Regions from separate parts of the Peribacillus sp. YIM B13482 genome, predicted to be linked through region 2. Evidence: predicted binding sites of a transcription regulator. Region 2 holds the regulator's gene; each other region holds the start of a gene.
The links. The regulator LexA, encoded in region 2, represses DNA repair genes until DNA is damaged. The targets are predictions, from matches to a motif close to CGAACATATGTTCG.
Positions count from the first base shown of each region.

Region 1: uvrB (excinuclease ABC subunit UvrB) is a predicted target of LexA. The motif match lies at 1,474-1,487, and genes of this name have one in related genera.
Region 3: ACFX4L_RS03390 (Y-family DNA polymerase) is a predicted target of LexA. The motif match lies at 1,980-1,993, and genes of this name have one in related genera.
Region 4: ACFX4L_RS04020 (YhjD family protein) is a predicted target of LexA. The motif match lies at 2,550-2,563, and genes of this name have one in related genera.

Region 1 is NZ_JBHZPF010000001.1:200,144-204,363, reverse strand. It holds gene ACFX4L_RS01020 (catalase) at 1-973, shown strand, start outside; gene ACFX4L_RS01015 (CsbA family protein) at 1,169-1,399, shown strand; gene uvrB (excinuclease ABC subunit UvrB) at 1,619-3,604, shown strand; gene uvrA (excinuclease ABC subunit UvrA) at 3,611-4,220, shown strand, end outside.
Region 2 is NZ_JBHZPF010000035.1:8,750-12,969, forward strand. It holds gene ACFX4L_RS16440 (DUF896 domain-containing protein) at 99-332, opposite strand; gene ACFX4L_RS16445 (YneB family resolvase-like protein) at 398-1,054, opposite strand; gene yneA (cell division suppressor protein YneA) at 1,074-1,385, opposite strand; gene lexA (transcriptional repressor LexA) at 1,541-2,164, shown strand; gene ACFX4L_RS16460 (glucosaminidase domain-containing protein) at 2,408-3,022, opposite strand; gene ACFX4L_RS16465 (hypothetical protein) at 3,327-3,608, shown strand; gene ACFX4L_RS16470 (esterase/lipase family protein) at 3,853-4,220, opposite strand, start outside.
Region 3 is NZ_JBHZPF010000003.1:92,156-96,375, forward strand. It holds gene ACFX4L_RS03375 (SDR family NAD(P)-dependent oxidoreductase) at 1-197, shown strand, start outside; gene ACFX4L_RS03380 (hypothetical protein) at 354-881, shown strand; gene ACFX4L_RS03385 (C40 family peptidase) at 974-1,633, opposite strand; gene ACFX4L_RS03390 (Y-family DNA polymerase) at 2,048-3,307, shown strand; gene ACFX4L_RS03395 (YolD-like family protein) at 3,334-3,666, shown strand; gene ACFX4L_RS03400 (iron-sulfur cluster biosynthesis family protein) at 3,870-4,193, shown strand.
Region 4 is NZ_JBHZPF010000004.1:38,014-42,233, reverse strand. It holds gene addB (helicase-exonuclease AddAB subunit AddB) at 1-931, opposite strand, end outside; gene lepB (signal peptidase I) at 1,122-1,685, opposite strand; gene ACFX4L_RS04025 (TVP38/TMEM64 family protein) at 1,719-2,333, opposite strand; gene ACFX4L_RS04020 (YhjD family protein) at 2,626-3,000, shown strand; gene ACFX4L_RS04015 (competence protein ComK) at 3,900-4,220, opposite strand, start outside.

The DNA.
Region 1 (4,220 bases), on a different contig from region 2:
TTACCGCATGATGCAAGGGTCAGGGGTCAATACTTATAAATGGGTGAATGAGGAAGGCAAAGCCGTACTTGTCAAGTATCACTGGGAACCGAAACAAGGGATCAAGAACCTGACACAGAAAGAGGCTAATGAAATACAAGCTACGAATTTCAATCATGCCACACAGGATTTATATGAAGCGATCGAACGTGGGGACTACCCGGAATGGGATCTAAACGTACAGATCATGAGTGATGACGATCATCCTGAATTGGATTTTGACCCGCTGGACGATACAAAGATCTGGCCGAAAGATGAATTCCCATGGCTGCATGTCGGTACGATGGTATTGGATAAGAATCCGGAAGACTATTTCACTGAAGTGGAACAGGCTGCATTCGGCACGGGTGTCCTAGTGGATGGATTGGACTTCTCGGATGACAAGATGTTACAGGGACGTACTTTTTCTTATTCCGATACACAGCGTCACCGTGTTGGCGCGAATTACCTGCAATTGCCGATTAATGCTCCAAAGAAACGGACAGCTACGAATCAGACTGGCGGACAGATGCAATATGAAGTTGGCAGGGGGAACCAAAGCCCCCACATCAACTACGAACCATCAACAGTTGGCGGTTTGAAAGAAGCTGAACAGACGGGCAAGGAGTATACACCTATGGTAGAAGGGAAACTTGTCCGTGAGACAATCGATCGCCAAAGCAATACGAAGCAGGCCGGTGAAACATTCCGTGAATTCGAAGATTGGGAAAAAGATGATTTAATCTCCAATTTAGTGTCGGCATTGGCTCCTGCCGACAAGCGCATTCAGGTAAAAATGATTGCCCTCGCTGAAGAGGCTGATGAAGAGTATGGCCGCAGATTGAAAGAGGGATTAGCCTCGGCTTCTGAACATACGCAATCTTCAAAACCTCTGGGTGGAACGGATAACCCGGAGGCCGCAGTTAGAAAAGGACATGAAGCCGATCCATATTGATTGGTCTGAAAAGAAGCAAACATCCCTTTAAAAGGGGTTTGCCTCTTTTTTTTATGGGCATAATTGATGGATGGGTGGGTGGAACGATCTTCTAAGGATGCTTTTGAAAAACTAGTGGGAAATTAATTGGCAAAAAACTTCATAATCATTTAAACTGAAACTACTCTATTTTTCTCTTATAAAGGAGATGAAAAAATGATTAAAATTCTTTCTGCCCTTTTCTTTCCTTGTCTACTTGTCATGCTATTTTCAAGAGTCACCTATAACAATGTCGTGGGCCTTGTTTTAACTGTTGCCTTGATTACAGCTTCTGCATATAAAGGTTATACGCATACAAACTTATTGATCATCGTTGATGCCTTATCCCTTACAGTGGGATTTTGGTTATCAAAAAGAATGATGAAACGAACATCCAAGAGCGCCTGACATCAAAGGTGCTTTTTTTTTCTAAAAACTTTCCATTTCCCTCAACAAACCATGAGTCCATAAAACCAAAAAGTAGAATGGATGTTCGCTTATTGCTGGTTTGTTTTGAGGCTATTGTGGTAGAATGAGTATATATACTTTCTTAAACCGGAATAAATAGAAGGGATATGCTCATGTCCCGTTTTCATATAAAAATATTTCAATAGGAGGCTATGCTTGGTGAAGGATAAGTTTGAGTTAGTCTCAAAATACTCTCCTCAAGGAGATCAACCTGCAGCAATTGAAATGCTTGTCAAAGGCATTAAAGAGGGAAAGGAAATGCAGACATTATTGGGGGCAACGGGGACAGGGAAAACGTTTACCGTTTCGAATGTTATTCAACAAATCAATAAACCGACACTTGTCATTGCCCACAATAAAACGTTGGCAGGGCAGCTTTACAGTGAGTTCAAAGAGTTTTTCCCTAATAATGCCGTTGAATACTTCGTCAGCTATTATGATTACTACCAGCCAGAAGCTTATGTTCCCTCCACTGATACATTCATCGAAAAAGATGCAAGCATCAATGATGAAATCGATAAACTGCGTCACTCGGCAACCTCGTCATTGTTCGAAAGGAAAGATGTCATCATCATTGCCAGTGTTTCGTGCATATATGGGCTGGGTTCTCCGGAAGAGTACAGGGAGATGGTTGTTTCTCTCCGTACAGGCATGGAAATAGACCGAAATGCCTTGCTCCACAGGCTCGTGGATATTCAATATGAGCGGAATGATATCGCTTTTCAACGGGGAACTTTCCGCGTTCGCGGTGACGTGGTTGAAATTTTCCCGGCATCACGCGATGAACATTGTGTACGGGTCGAGTTTTTCGGAGATGAGATAGACCGTATCCGTGAAGTCGATGCCCTGACTGGTGAAATCACAGGTGAACGCGAACATATCGCTATTTTCCCAGCTTCCCATTTCGTGACCCGAGAAGAGAAAATGAGGATAGCCATTCAGAATATCGACATGGAACTGGAAGAGAGATTAAAGGAATTAAGGGAAGATGAAAAACTTCTTGAAGCACAGCGCTTGGAGCAGCGGACCCGTTATGATTTGGAAATGATGCGGGAAATGGGCTTTTGTTCAGGGATAGAGAACTATTCCCGCCATCTAACGCTTCGCCCATCAGGTGCGACACCTTACACTTTAATGGATTACTTTCCAGAGGACTTCCTATTGGTCGTGGATGAATCACACGTTACCCTTTCGCAAATCCGGGGCATGTTCAATGGAGATCAGGCACGAAAGCAAGTGCTTGTCGATCATGGCTTCCGTCTGCCGTCTGCAAAAGATAACCGCCCTCTAAGATTTGAAGAATTCGAAAAAAAGGTCCATCAATCCATATTCGTTTCGGCAACTCCGGGACCATATGAACTCGAACATACGCCAGAAATGGTTCAGCAGATCATCCGTCCAACCGGATTGCTGGATCCAACGATTGAAGTGCGGCCAATTGAAGGACAGATAGATGACTTGATCGGTGAAATACAGGAGCGGGTCAAAAAGAACGAACGTGTCCTCATTACGACCTTAACGAAAAAGATGTCTGAAGATTTAACTGATTATTTAAAGGAAATTGGCATCAAGGTCCAATACCTCCATTCGGAAGTGAAGACCTTAGACAGGATAGAAATCATCCGGGAACTGCGAATGGGCAAATATGATGTACTTGTCGGAATCAATCTATTAAGGGAAGGCCTGGATATTCCGGAAGTGTCATTAGTGACCATTCTGGATGCCGATAAAGAAGGGTTCCTTCGCTCGGAACGTTCGCTTATTCAAACGATGGGCCGTGCAGCCCGTAATGCAAACGGCCACGTTATCATGTATGCAGACCGCATCACGAATTCGATGGAACTTGCCATCAATGAAACGAGGCGGCGCCGTGAAATACAGGAAAATTATAATAAAGAGCATGGAATAATGCCTCAAACCATTCAAAAGGATATCCGAGACTCCATCAGGGCCACACATGTAGCCGAAGAAGGAGAAGCGTATAAAGAAGATCTTGCACCAAGCCTCGCGAAGCTCCCTAAAAAAGAGCGTGTTAAAGTGATGGCAAGCATGGAAAAAGAAATGAAGGAAGCTGCTAAGGCACTGGACTTCGAGCGAGCTGCCGAGCTACGTGATTTATTACTAGAGTTAAAAGCGGAAGGGTGACGAAACATGGCAATGGATAAAATTGTGATAAAAGGCGCCAGGGCCAACAATTTAAAGAATATTGATATCACGATACCGAGAGACAAACTTGTTGTGCTAACCGGATTATCCGGATCTGGAAAGTCTTCCTTGGCCTTTGACACGATTTATGCAGAAGGGCAAAGGCGTTATGTGGAATCATTGTCCGCTTATGCGCGTCAATTTTTGGGCCAAGTGGATAAACCGGATGTCGATGCGATTGAAGGTTTGTCACCAGCCATTTCCATAGACCAGAAAACGACCAGTCGAAATCCTCGTTCAACCGTGGGGACTGTTACGGAAATCTATGATTATTTAAGGCTGTTATATGCACGGGTGGGCAGGCCGACCTGTCCGATCCATAATATTGAAATCACCTCACAAACGATTGAGCAAATGGTGGACCGCATCCTTGATTACCCTGAGCGAACCAAGCTCCAGGTATTGGCACCGCTTGTCTCAGGCAGAAAAGGGACACATGCAAAGGTTTTGGAGGAAGTTAAGAAACAAGGATATGTCCGAGTTCGTGTGAACGGGGAAATGCATGATCTTAGTGATGAGATCACTCTCGAAAAAAATAAAAAACATTCGATTGAAG
Region 2 (4,220 bases):
ATTTAGATTAAGCTAAATAGGAGAATACATACATGAATGCACTCCCTTTTTAATCCTTAAAGCTTAAAATGGGGTGTTTCATGATAATAGTCCAAGCATTAATGTAAGTTTCTTTTTTCTTTAATATTCTTTATCTTTTGAGGAGTGACGTCATTTCCTTCTGGATCAACGACTTTCACGTGCTCCAACGTATCGGACATGGACCGTCTGAATGTTTCTAAATACTCACTTCTTAATTGGGTTTGCTCTTTCGCCTCGACTTCCGTTAAACCTTCAGCCTTTGCCTTTTTAGAAAGTTCATTAATACGGGCTATTTTTTCTTTTGATAGCATAATTTCGCTCCTTCGTAATCTGCGGATATTGTCATGGTATTAAAAAAAAAGCGAAATTACAAGTTCTATGATTGACATTCCTGTATATTTAGTTGATGTTCGAGAAAACGCCTGTTCACCGTAGCTTTGGATACATTGTATCCAAAGCCCCTTAAAGTGGCTGCGATTTCTGCAAATGTCAATCCATTGGCCCGGAGTTTAATAATCTCTTCAATGGGAATTTCCATACGTTCCCTTCCAGTAGAATTCCTTTGGTTCTGAAGATTGTTTTGAGGGCGGTAGCCTTTTTCAACGGCTCTTATCATCCCGCGTTTTATTTTTAGGTTATGTAATTTCCTTTGATATTCCTCTACAATACCGACTATCTGGATGACCATGGCATCCGAATCCGATAACTCTATTTCCCCATCGTGTGAGAGCGTATAAATTTTCACGTCTTCTTTAAGGATGACATGGAAAAGGGCTATTTTGGCATTCCCTCTTCCTAGTCTTGTTTCGTCCTGGATTAATAGAACTTCGGCTTCTTTGGCTTTAAATAGTTCGATCATGTCAAAAATGCCATCCCGGTTTAACTCATAACCACTTTCCTGCTCCTTTATTATGGAAACAACTTCCATATCCAACTTTTCGGCCAATTTGATTAATTCATCTTCCTGCCTTGCCAATGATGTCTCCTGTGACTCTTTTTCTGTGCTAACCCTACAATAGATTATTGCCTTCATAATACCCTACCTTCACTGCTTACTGCTGACTTGCCAAATTCTGAACAAGTTCTTCCCCTTTAACCGGTATGACAATGACTTGACCAGGTTTAATCGAATCTGCCCTGACTCCATTATGCTCTTCTATCCAACCAATGAATTCTTTTTTTGTCAAATCAGCTTCATCATATTTTTCGGCAATTCCCCATAGGGTGTCGCCTTCACCTACTTCTATAGAAAGGAAATCTTTTTTTTGATCATTGTCCAATGTACAAGAGAATAAAATTGAAAAGATGAATACTGATCCAGCTAACAGAATCGTATATACATAATTTTTGTATATTTTTTTCATAAATATCCCTCCAAAGCGAATGTTCGTTCGTATGTTATGTCAAAATTATAATACGAACGTTTGTTTCAGTCAACAACTAAATTCGAACTTATGTTTGTATAGAATTGGGGGCCATGCTATAATGGGGCAAAGAACATTGGAGAAGAGGTGCACATATGACTAAACTATCAAAACGGCAGCAAGATATCCTTGATTTCATTAAAGAAGAGGTCCGCCAAAAAGGGTATCCACCTTCCGTCCGGGAGATTGGCGAAGCAGTGGGACTTGCATCAAGTTCAACAGTACACGGACATTTATCCCGCCTGGAAAGTAAAGGTCTGATAAGACGTGACCCAACCAAGCCGAGGGCCATTGAAATACTAAACTTGGAGGAAGCGAATAATATCCCCAAAGCTAGTGTCGTGAACGTGCCGTTACTTGGTAAAGTAACCGCGGGCATGCCGATAACTGCAATTGAGAACATAGAAGAATACTTTCCGCTTCCCGAAAGCATGGTTCCACATGATGACCATGTTTTCATGCTAGAAATCATGGGTGAAAGTATGATTGAAGCAGGAATTCATGATGGAGATTATGTCATCGTGAAACAACAAAGCAGTGCCAATAATGGAGATATCGTCGTGGCCATGACGGAAGATGATGAAGCCACTGTAAAACGATTCTTTAAGGAACCGGATTACATAAGGCTTCAGCCTGAGAACTCAAATATGGAACCAATTATTTTAAGAGATGTTTCGATACTTGGAAAAGTAATAGGCTTATATAGACAAATACATTAAAAGCGCTAAACGCGCTTTTTTTTGTTTGTTTAATTTATGTCCGAAATTCTCTCATTATGCATTTGGAAGACTAGGTTTGAAATATTTTTTTAATAGAAGCGTGTTTTCATGGAGTATTAAAACATTATTCATTTATGGCGGTTGATAGGCAAAGTATCGCTTTCTGGATATATGTACTTTAGGAAAAATATGAAACCATAAAATTAATAAAGAGCGAGATAAAACCCCGCTCCCTGTAAATGTTCATTTCACTCTTAATCTTTGGTTCACTTTAATAAGGTTAAGATCGACCAATCCATTCCACTGTTGAATCTGCATTTGCGTAGAACCATATGCTTTTGCAAGCGCAGATACGGAATCCCCTTTTTTGACGATATGATAGACCTCTTCGATGCTTTCATCATATTTAGTTAAATCGCTTGTTTCGATTAGGTTCGCCAGTTTTTCTATATATTTCGGATCCGAGGCGTAACCCGCATCGAATATCGCTTTGAGTGCTTTTTTGTAATCTTGTTCTCCAATGACGGCTGTATACAAACTTCTATTCCATGAAGTTCCCTTTACATATAGATTGGCAAGATCTCTTAGACTTTCTTCCCATGTTGGGTATTTTCTGAATTTGTTCCATACTTGAACGGGTGCACCGTTGACGTATTCAATTGTTTGTATAATGACTGACTCGCCCTTAAAATCACCTTTTGTACCGAATATATTCTTTCCTTGATTTGCTAAAAAGCTTGTCCCATATCCACTCTCCAAACAAGCTTGTGCAATGATCGCAGAAGGCAAAATTTTAAATTCCTTTTGAATTTTCAGGGCATATGGAGCAATTTCCTTAATAAACGTTTCCTTGCTCATTAGAACCTCCATTATTAGGGCTCACTTTCTTAACTGGTTATCTTCATTCATATCATATTCTAAACCATGAAAAGGGTTACAAGCATGTCCAGCAAAAAAGGTACTGATATTTGGTTAATTGTCTTCACTATGATCAAAAAAGAGCAAGCATACACTGAGCGGCTTCACATTGAACTCTGAAAGTCTTCGAAACTTGTTGTATCAACTTTCATTGATCAATCGTTTATATTGCATTAATTAATATGGTATAAATCCTTTGTAAATGGTAAAAATTAATTGTGAAAACTTCTAAGGTGGTGACATTATGGACTTCCCAACTATCCATACAAACTTTTGGGATGCAGTGATAGCCATCCCTACCATCATGACACTTACTCAACTTATTAAGGTCATGTTTCCAATTCCTCCAAAATTCATCCCTGCCATCGCTTTGGTTCTAGGCTTATTCATTTCCATTTTCATCAGCCATCGACACCATTTAGTTGCAGGAATTTTCATGGGCTGGTTTTATGGCTATGCAAGCATAGGCAACTATGCTGCTCTCAAAACTAGTATTTTGTCTTATAGAGAATCTTATCAAAAGTAGGATTGAACTATACATGATAGCACACGCCTAGGGTCATCAATCTTGTTCTTGCCAGGATACCAAACTAGCTTATATTCCCATCGAACAATCCAATATTCATTCCTTTATGGCAATTACGGCATAGCTTTTTACTTAGCTGAATCAACATAGCCCAAAGTAAAAGTAAATAAAACCAATTCACACCTTCACATTTCAACCTAAAAAAACCTCTCAATTAAGAGAGGGGATTTTTTGGTAAGTTCCACTACTTTTCAATATAGACCGAACGAATCAGCGTACGGGTTCTTTCAGGACCATTCACGCTTTTTTCCTTGACGTCAATTGTTACATTATAAACACCTGATTTAGGCACTTCTGGAAGGGTACCCGAAAAATTTTCGGTATCCATTTCCTGAATTGTGCTTTTTCCACTAATTTCTTTACCGCTTTCATCTATTAGATGAACCAGAAATGTTGTGCTGATTGGCCTTTTTTTATCATTCATCGGATTCTTAATGATAAATTTAGCATCTTTTTGCTTAACTTTTCCAGCCATACTTAATGTAATCGGATTCTTTTCGTTAAATTGTGCCGTGAAAAGGTATGCATCTTTTGGTGATTTAGTCTTCATTC
Region 3 (4,220 bases), on a different contig from region 2:
AATCAGGGACATATTTAAAGAATGTTGAAAAATTCATGCTTAACCCTGAAGATGTCGCGACCAAAATCGTAGCAGCGATGCTGACCAATAAGAGGGAAATCAATCTCCCTGGCTGGATGAATTTAGCTGGGAAATGGTATAACATGTTTCCAAAGATCACCGAATCTTTAGGGAAAAAAGCATTCTTCAAAAAGTAGGCCAGACTTTCTATAGCGCTACAAGGCGAATAAGGTCAGCAATAGATAAAACAAAAGGGGAATGTCCAATGACATTCCCCCTTTGTTTGAAAAAAATTTGAATAAATTGGTAACCGTTTCATTAGGAAAACCGTCTATTTTTTAGGAGGGATTTTCATGAAGATGATCGTAAACCTTTATATATATATAATTGTTGCCTTTATTCTGGCTAGCTGTCAATCTTCTGATAGGAATATGCATGAGGCCATTGATAAGGGGGAAAAAGGTTTCATTACGGATCTTGACGATAAAAGGATTTTGGTTAAAGGGACGTACTACAAGGTGACCAATGATACATATATTCAAGATCAACATGGGAATGATCTCGATTATGCTGACCTGGAAATCGGGATGAAAGTGAAACCATGGCACCGGGGCGGGGTCAAGAAAACATTTCCTGGGAAAGCGGAAGCGGAATTGATTCTTGTTTTGACGGATGCAAAAAGCTTAGCCGAACAAAGGGCGGTCACTGCTGCCATCGATCATGTCAGCAAAGCGGAAAGTCAGCGATTCATGATTCTCGAGGTCAGCCATTTGCCCTCAGAACATGTATATAATATCGAAATGATGAATCGTTCCAACTTAGATTCTTCATTCATGGTGACGGTTGAGGATTTAACGGATGAAATACTATATATAAAATAAAAGAAATGAATAAACCGGACTGAATCATTTATGAATTCTGTCCGGTTATTTTATGGGAATCCGCTCACAAGAATGAGCTCACGTCCTGGATTTTATAAAGTTTTCGCACCTAAATACTTTGGTTTCCAATAAGAATTATCCATATCCGCGATGGCTATTCCTTTTGAAGATGTAGCACTAATGAATTGACCATTTCCGATATAGATCCCAACATGTGATACTCCTGTTCTTCCAGAAGAAGTATCAAAGAATACAAGATCACCTTTAGATGGTGAAGATACTTTTAACCCTGTATTTGAATAGAGCAATGATGTTGTACGTGGTAAGGTAATTCCTTGTGATTTCTGGAATACATAATAAATGTAGCCTGAACAGTCGAATCCAGTTGGTGTTGTCCCGCCCCATTTGTAGGGCTTGCCGATTAAGGTTTTTGCATAGCTGATTAGGCTTGTATTATTGACATTATAAACACCAAGCGCATTAAATGTGCCTCGGCCAGCAATTCCGTCGGCAGTTAATCCTTTAGCTTTTTGGAATTTTTTTACTGCAGATGTGGAATACGTGCCGTAATATGTAGTCAGTGAACCTGAATATGTGAAATAACCTTTGGTTTTTAAAAGTTGTTGTAGTTGTTTGACATCGCTATGTGTCATTCCGGGTCTGAGGGTTTGATCTCCGATATTTGCAAAGGCTTGCAGTGGGGTTAGCATCATGGCAGATGCAACAGCAGCTGAAGCGATCCATTTCTTCATAATGTTCATTTCCTCTCTATCTATCTCTCTTTTATTCTTAACAATATTATCCTACAATACCATTATGACAATTAGACATAATTTTGGTTACAGTTTCATTACAAAAAATGAGTAGTAAGACTAAAATTAAATGGACGAAAGACTGTTGAAAGCAGTGAGGGGAATTTAAAAAACTATGCCTTTTGACTCATTCTAGATTATTCAAGCTCCTAATTGATCTGTTTTTAAAAAAACTATATGGATAATCAGTTTAAAATTGGTATTTAATCCGTTTTTAGGGTTCGTTATATTTTTGAAGGAAATTGCATTAAAAAGTAGAAAATTGTATGAAAACTTCCATTGAACAAGAACGTATATTCGGTTAAAGTTATGAATATAATAAAAGCGAACGTATATTCTTGTTAGGGTGAAGAAATGATGGATTATGGGACAATGCCGAAACAATCAATTATGTGTATCGATATGAAAAGTTTTTATGCAAGCTGTTCAGCGGTCATGCTTGGTCTGGACCCACTCGATTGTTATCTGGCGGTGGTTGGTGATTTGAAGAGGACGGGGAGCGTTGTGCTTGCGGCTTCCCCAAAGATGAAGAAGGAATTTGGCATCAAGACAGGTTCGCGGAGGTTTGAGATTCCGAATGATCCAAGGATTGTCGTCGTTGAACCCAAAATGGCGACCTATTTAAGGGTCTCGACGGAAATCACCCGCTTGTTCAACCGTTATGTGCCCAAAGAAGCGATTCACGTGTATAGTGTGGACGAAAGTTTTGTGAAAGTCGATGGTGCCGCTTCTTTATGGGGAGATGCCCAGGTGATAGCTGAAAAGATAAAAGATGAAATCGAACGGGAATTACAGCTCCCCTGTGCCATTGGAATTGGTCCGAACATGCTTATGGCAAAACTTTGCCTTGATTTGGAAGCCAAGCATAAAGGGATTGCGGAATGGAAGTATGAGGATGTGCCGAACAAACTTTGGCCGATTGCCCCGCTTCGTGAAATGTGGGGAATCGGCAGGCGCGTAGAAAAAACCCTTCATGGAATGGGCATATTCACGGTCGGGCAGCTTGCCAATTATGATCTTGAATTACTTGAAGCGAAGTTCGGAATTATGGGCAATCAGCTTTACCACCATGCGTGGGGAATCGATTTATCGGATATGGGGGCAACAATCATCGAAGGGCAAGTCAGCTTTGGCAAAAGTCAAATCCTGCTAAGGGATTATAAGGAGGAGCATGAGGTCAAGCAGGTCATGCTGGAAATTTGCGAAGAGGTTGGAAGAAGGGCACGTACCCACCGCAAGGCAGGAAGGACGGTCAGCTTAAGCATTGGTTACAGCAAGGATGAGTTTGGCGGAGGTTTCCATCGTTCGCGTTCGATTAGTGAACCGACTAACATTACGATGGAGTTATATAAAGTTTGCCTGGAGCTTTTTCATGAGAACTATAAGCAAAAAACGGTTCGGAGCATAGCGGTCACACTCTCGAATATTGTGGATGATAACGAAATGCAGCTGACTTTATTTGATGCTTCGCGCTGGAAAAAGCGGGAATTGAGTTACACGGTTGATCGAATCCGCCATAAATATGGACCCAAATCGTTATTGCGTGCAGTTTCGTATACGGAAGCGGGTACAGCCGTTTACCGAAGCAGGCTGCTTGGTGGGCATAAGGCGTAAGGTCGACTTTGAAGGGAGGGAAAAGAATGATTCGTGATCGCGGCCGTATCAAATGGACATCGATGATGTTGCCGGAGCATGTGAAGATGCTCCGGGATTGGGTGGTGGAGGATGGCCATGAAACGAAGCGCATCCTTGATGAGCAGCAACTGGAAGAAATGAATGTGGTAATGGGGGAAGCGATGGAGGAAAGAAAGGATGTCACGATCGCTCATTATGAAGGAAACCGGTATCAGCTGTTAATCGGCAGGATCCATTATTATAATGAGCTCACCCAAAAGCTTCATATCGTCGATCGCTTTCAGCAGGCTCACTATATCAAGCTTTCCGATATAGCGGATGTAAGGATAATGGAATGATGAGCGGAAGGACTGTTCTCGAGGGACAGCCTTTCATATTCGAAACGATATCGGTTCTTTTTAATGTATTTTCTTCTTGGTGAAAGGGGATCATCGGGGCAAAAGATAATCTGGGCGATCTTGCAGAAGGAAGCAGTATCATTAACAGAAACATTTTTATCGTTTATAATAGGGGAATGCAAAGATATCGGGAGGCATGGATCATGTATATTGAATGGACGGAAAGAGCCGCTGAGAAAATAGCCGATAAGGTTCAGGGAAAAGAAGGATATTTACAGTTGAAATATGATACTGATGGCTGTGGCTGCGTGGTAAGTGGTGTGACCGCGCTATGGCTGGTCAACGAACCTGAAGAAGGTACCGAAAAAGCGGAAACGAACGGAATTCCCCTATATGTTGAGAAATCAAAAATGATTTTTCTGGATGAAGTCATGAAAATAGACTTTGTTCCGGAAGCGAACAGCTTTCAATTAAAAAGTCCGAATCAAATCTTAAATCCGAGGATGAGCTATTTTAATAAAATCTAACTAGAAAAGAGGGAATCGTGGATACCC
Region 4 (4,220 bases), on a different contig from region 2:
CAATCGTTACATCAGGTGACTGCCCAAACGTCCGTGCAGGACGAATGGCAAAGTAAGTTTCCAGATGATTCAGGCCGGGACTCTTTCCAAACCTTTCCGACCCTTTTAAGATTCGATCTTCTGAAATGGGTATACCGTTCCTCAATCCAGCCTGATAAAGGTTATGATAAAGATTTCCCGTTTGCCTGAACAATTGCAAATCATCCGGAGCATATTGTCTGTAGGGCTGATCTAACGTCAGCGAGACCGTTACACTCCTGCACAGCTTCATCATTTCTTCCACAATCAACAATTCCTGTGGCGTCAAGCTATAAAAACCATCGATATAGATATCCGCATTCCTTATATATGAAGACTCAGACATTTTCTCGATAAGCAAAGTGAAATAGTCTTCGGAATCTAAATATTTGCCAACCATTTCATCCTCAAACGCCTGATAGACCAATTCAAGGTCATGAAGTTTATCCTGTATGCCGCTGCCGGAGGGTGATGTTTCGGTCAAATAGTTTTGAATGTCATCCGGTTTGATGCAATACTGCTTGAACTCAGCCAGCATAAGCTCCATCTGTGCAATGAACCCCTGCTTATCAGCAGATCGACGAAACATCTTTAACTCTTCTTTTTTATCCTCCATGATTTTCCTTATCAACATATTAACGCCAACGCTGTCCAAATGGAGCCGGCTCATTCCCCCAGTTTCCTGAAGAACGCGCCAAGCAAGCCTGCTAAAACTGAAAACCTGTGTACGGATCATTCCGGCAAGGCCTGGTGTTTTAATTAATTTATATTCAGATAGAAACGTCATCTGATCAGGAACGAGGTAGATAATTGGATTGCCTTCGGGATTTTCTGCCAATTTGGTGCGAATTTCGCCCAATATATTCGAAGTTTTCCCTGCACCCGATCTTCCCAGTAAAAAACGGAGTGACATCTCTTTTCCCCCTTATACAACATAATATCTAGATCCATCATACCAGAAATACTTTCGTCTTTTTGACTAGGTTTCTGTTTCCAATTAGATTTACATTCTATTATTTTACCGTTTCCCTTTAAAAAACACCAACCGTACGTTCGCGTTTCCTCCAAAAGAAAAAGCCCTGATAATTTTCGGGCTTCCTCAATCATTCACCTGTAAATTTATAATTGAACTCTTTGATCGGCCAATATCGAACATCGACTTTACCGACAACATTTTCAACTGGTATGTAACCAAAGTGACGGCTGTCCGCACTTTCAAGGCGATTGTCACCCATGACAAAAAGCTTGCCCTCCGGGACTGTTGTCATGCCCGTCAATTCCTTTAATGTAAAATCGCCCGTAAAATCCTGTCCCGGGAAACCTTCCTTGTATTTCTCAAGATAAGGCTCATCCACTTTCTCACCATTTACGTAAAGCCAATCATCTTTATAACGAATGCGGTCACCTGCAATCCCTATAACTCGCTTAACATAATCTTCCTGTGCATTCGCATGAAAAACTATAATGTCAAAACGGTTGATATCTTGAATCTGATAATGGATTTTATTCACGACAAGTTTATTACCGTCTTCAAGAGTCGGCTGCATCGAATCCCCTTCAACATCATAGCTTGAAAAGAAAAATGTACGGATTAAGATGTAAATAACAAAAGCTATCATGGCTGCTTTTATCCAATCGGACAAAGAATTCTTGTTTGTTTTTTCCATCTGGTTCAACCCCTACTACATTTATATACTAATTTATTGTCCTTCTTCTCTCTTCATGCTTTTATTTAATCGGACTTCCAGTCTTTTTCCCACATACCATAGGATAAAGATGACAATCCCAATAATGATCGTACGTACAGGCTTATGTATTAAGGATACCAAATCGTAACCTACGAAGCTGATCGTAAAAATCATCACCGCTTTCCCTCCAACGACTGCAAGTCCATATTGCAAGGGACTTACCTTTGAAAGTCCTGCCACGATATTCACGATGGCCGACGGTGTAAAAGGGAAGCAGAGCAGTATGAACAAAGGACCGAATCCATGGCTTTCCACCCAAACCATCAACCTCTGCACCTGCTTATGTTTTTGCAAAAATCGAAAAAACCTCATTTGACCATATCTTCTAATAACTAAAAAGATCAAAAAAGACCCCGCTACTGCACCAATCCAAGAAAATAAAAATCCCCACCAGAGACCAAAAGCCGTTGCATTTGCAAGCACGAACACCACTAAGGGTAAAAAGGGCAAAAAAGCTTCCAACATCGGCAGTAAGATTCCGGGAATTGGACCGAATGAGCGATATTGCTGAATGAGCGCCGATATATTATCAAGTGTAAACCACTCACGTATAGTATCCAAATCCATAATTATCTCCCTCGACATGCTACTATCAAAGCAGCATAAACTTATTAAAAACCGTTTACTTTAGATATATCACTTTCCCCTGAAATTGCAAGAATTATTATCCATATATCTTCATACTTTCCCTATCTCAGGAAAACATAATCTTGTTAACAAAAATTTCATCATTTCTCAAAACTTCTTGCATATAAACTGAAAATACATTAGGATAAACAAACGGGAACAAACGTTCTATTTTTCACAAGATATACATATTAATATTAAAAACGTGCTTTTTTAGAAAGGAGCGGTCATGATGACCCGCATTCCAGAAGATGACCGAAATATGATTGAAAAAGCCATCTACCTCCCTATGGTTATTACAGTCTTAAACCGGGATCTCAAGGTCATCGAAATTAGTCCGTTTAAATTAAAAAGGCCCTATTCGGAACTAGTCGAGCATATATTAAAAGTCGTTCAGGACGATCTTGCCGAGGTACGGCGCTATTTGCGCAAGGAGAATATTAAAGTAAGTGAAATCAAACGTGATGAATCCTTCACGATGTATTGTTTTTTATATAAAGGATATGAAGAACATCATAATTATTTCAATCCCCGCCTTCGGAATAAAACGGAAGACTTGTTATGTTATTACTTTTTCGAAAAAAGTCACCATGCTAGGGATATTTAGCGGCTTATCCCTATGCTGCCATCCTCCATGTATGATTATCTGTTAATGATATAGATGCATTGGGGTGTAGGGAAAGTATGACCATTAAAAAACGCATCTCTTCTTTCCTGCTTCTTATAGATGAGTGAGTCAATTTATCATGACCAAGATCGATAAGGCTCACTACCCTCAACTATTGTCATAAACCGTTTGCACATTTAGCTGCTTACTGATTATGACAAACATTTTCGAGGACACAGTCTTAACGAATAATAGGCCGGGCTCGTATGCTCATATTTAATCGGTATTTTACTCACATCTTATTCTGTACATTTAATAAAACTATTCCCCAACACTATCATTTTAGAGTCAGCAAAACGTTTTTGCAAAAGATTGTTATAAGTCTATATTAGAGACAAATGAAAACGTTATCCTTTACCTTACTTTGGTCACGGCAGATGAATAAAACGGCAAATCAATATAATCTCTATCATTATGTATAAAAAGACCTTTGTGAAACATAGAGGTTATCTATTATATTGTGAAGTGAATAACTCACAAACTTATACTCCTTTGTTTAATCGTAAAATCATTTGATGTTAAAATAACCCTCCCTCAATTTAGAAAACTTAGGAGTAATCTATATTGTGGGCTGGAATTAATTATTTTTATAAAAGTACTAACGGTAATAATATTATTTGAAGAGGGAACATGGTAGGAGGGAAACATCACATTTACTAAAGAAAGGACTGAAAAAATTTAAAAAGAAATCGACGATTTATGGAAGTGTTATTTGAAGATTAATAATAGAGCCCTTCTCTTATGAGAAGGGCTTGCTTTAATTTTGACTAAATGCCGTTTGCATCCTTTACATTCCAGTCAGCACTGTTACGATTTTCACAGCCTGGATCCGCCTTCCTTCAATTGCTTGGTATATACTTTGACATTACCTCTGAAGCCTTGACTCCATTTGCCTCGGAGAACAGATAGAACGATTTCCTCTTTGTTTCCTCAATCCTCTGGATCAGTTTCGTTTTTAAAAAAGATGTCCGGTGCAGCTGGTTTTCAAAAGAACTGCATGATACTTCTATATCGATGGTTTGTCTATTCCTGAATGTGATGGTTGTATGTTTGGAATCCAGGCGATCATAGGATACCACATGCTCATGTGATAACCAGATGCATTGAGGACGCAACGGAGATGTAGTTGGAAAGAAGAAGATCGAACTGGTCGGATCAAT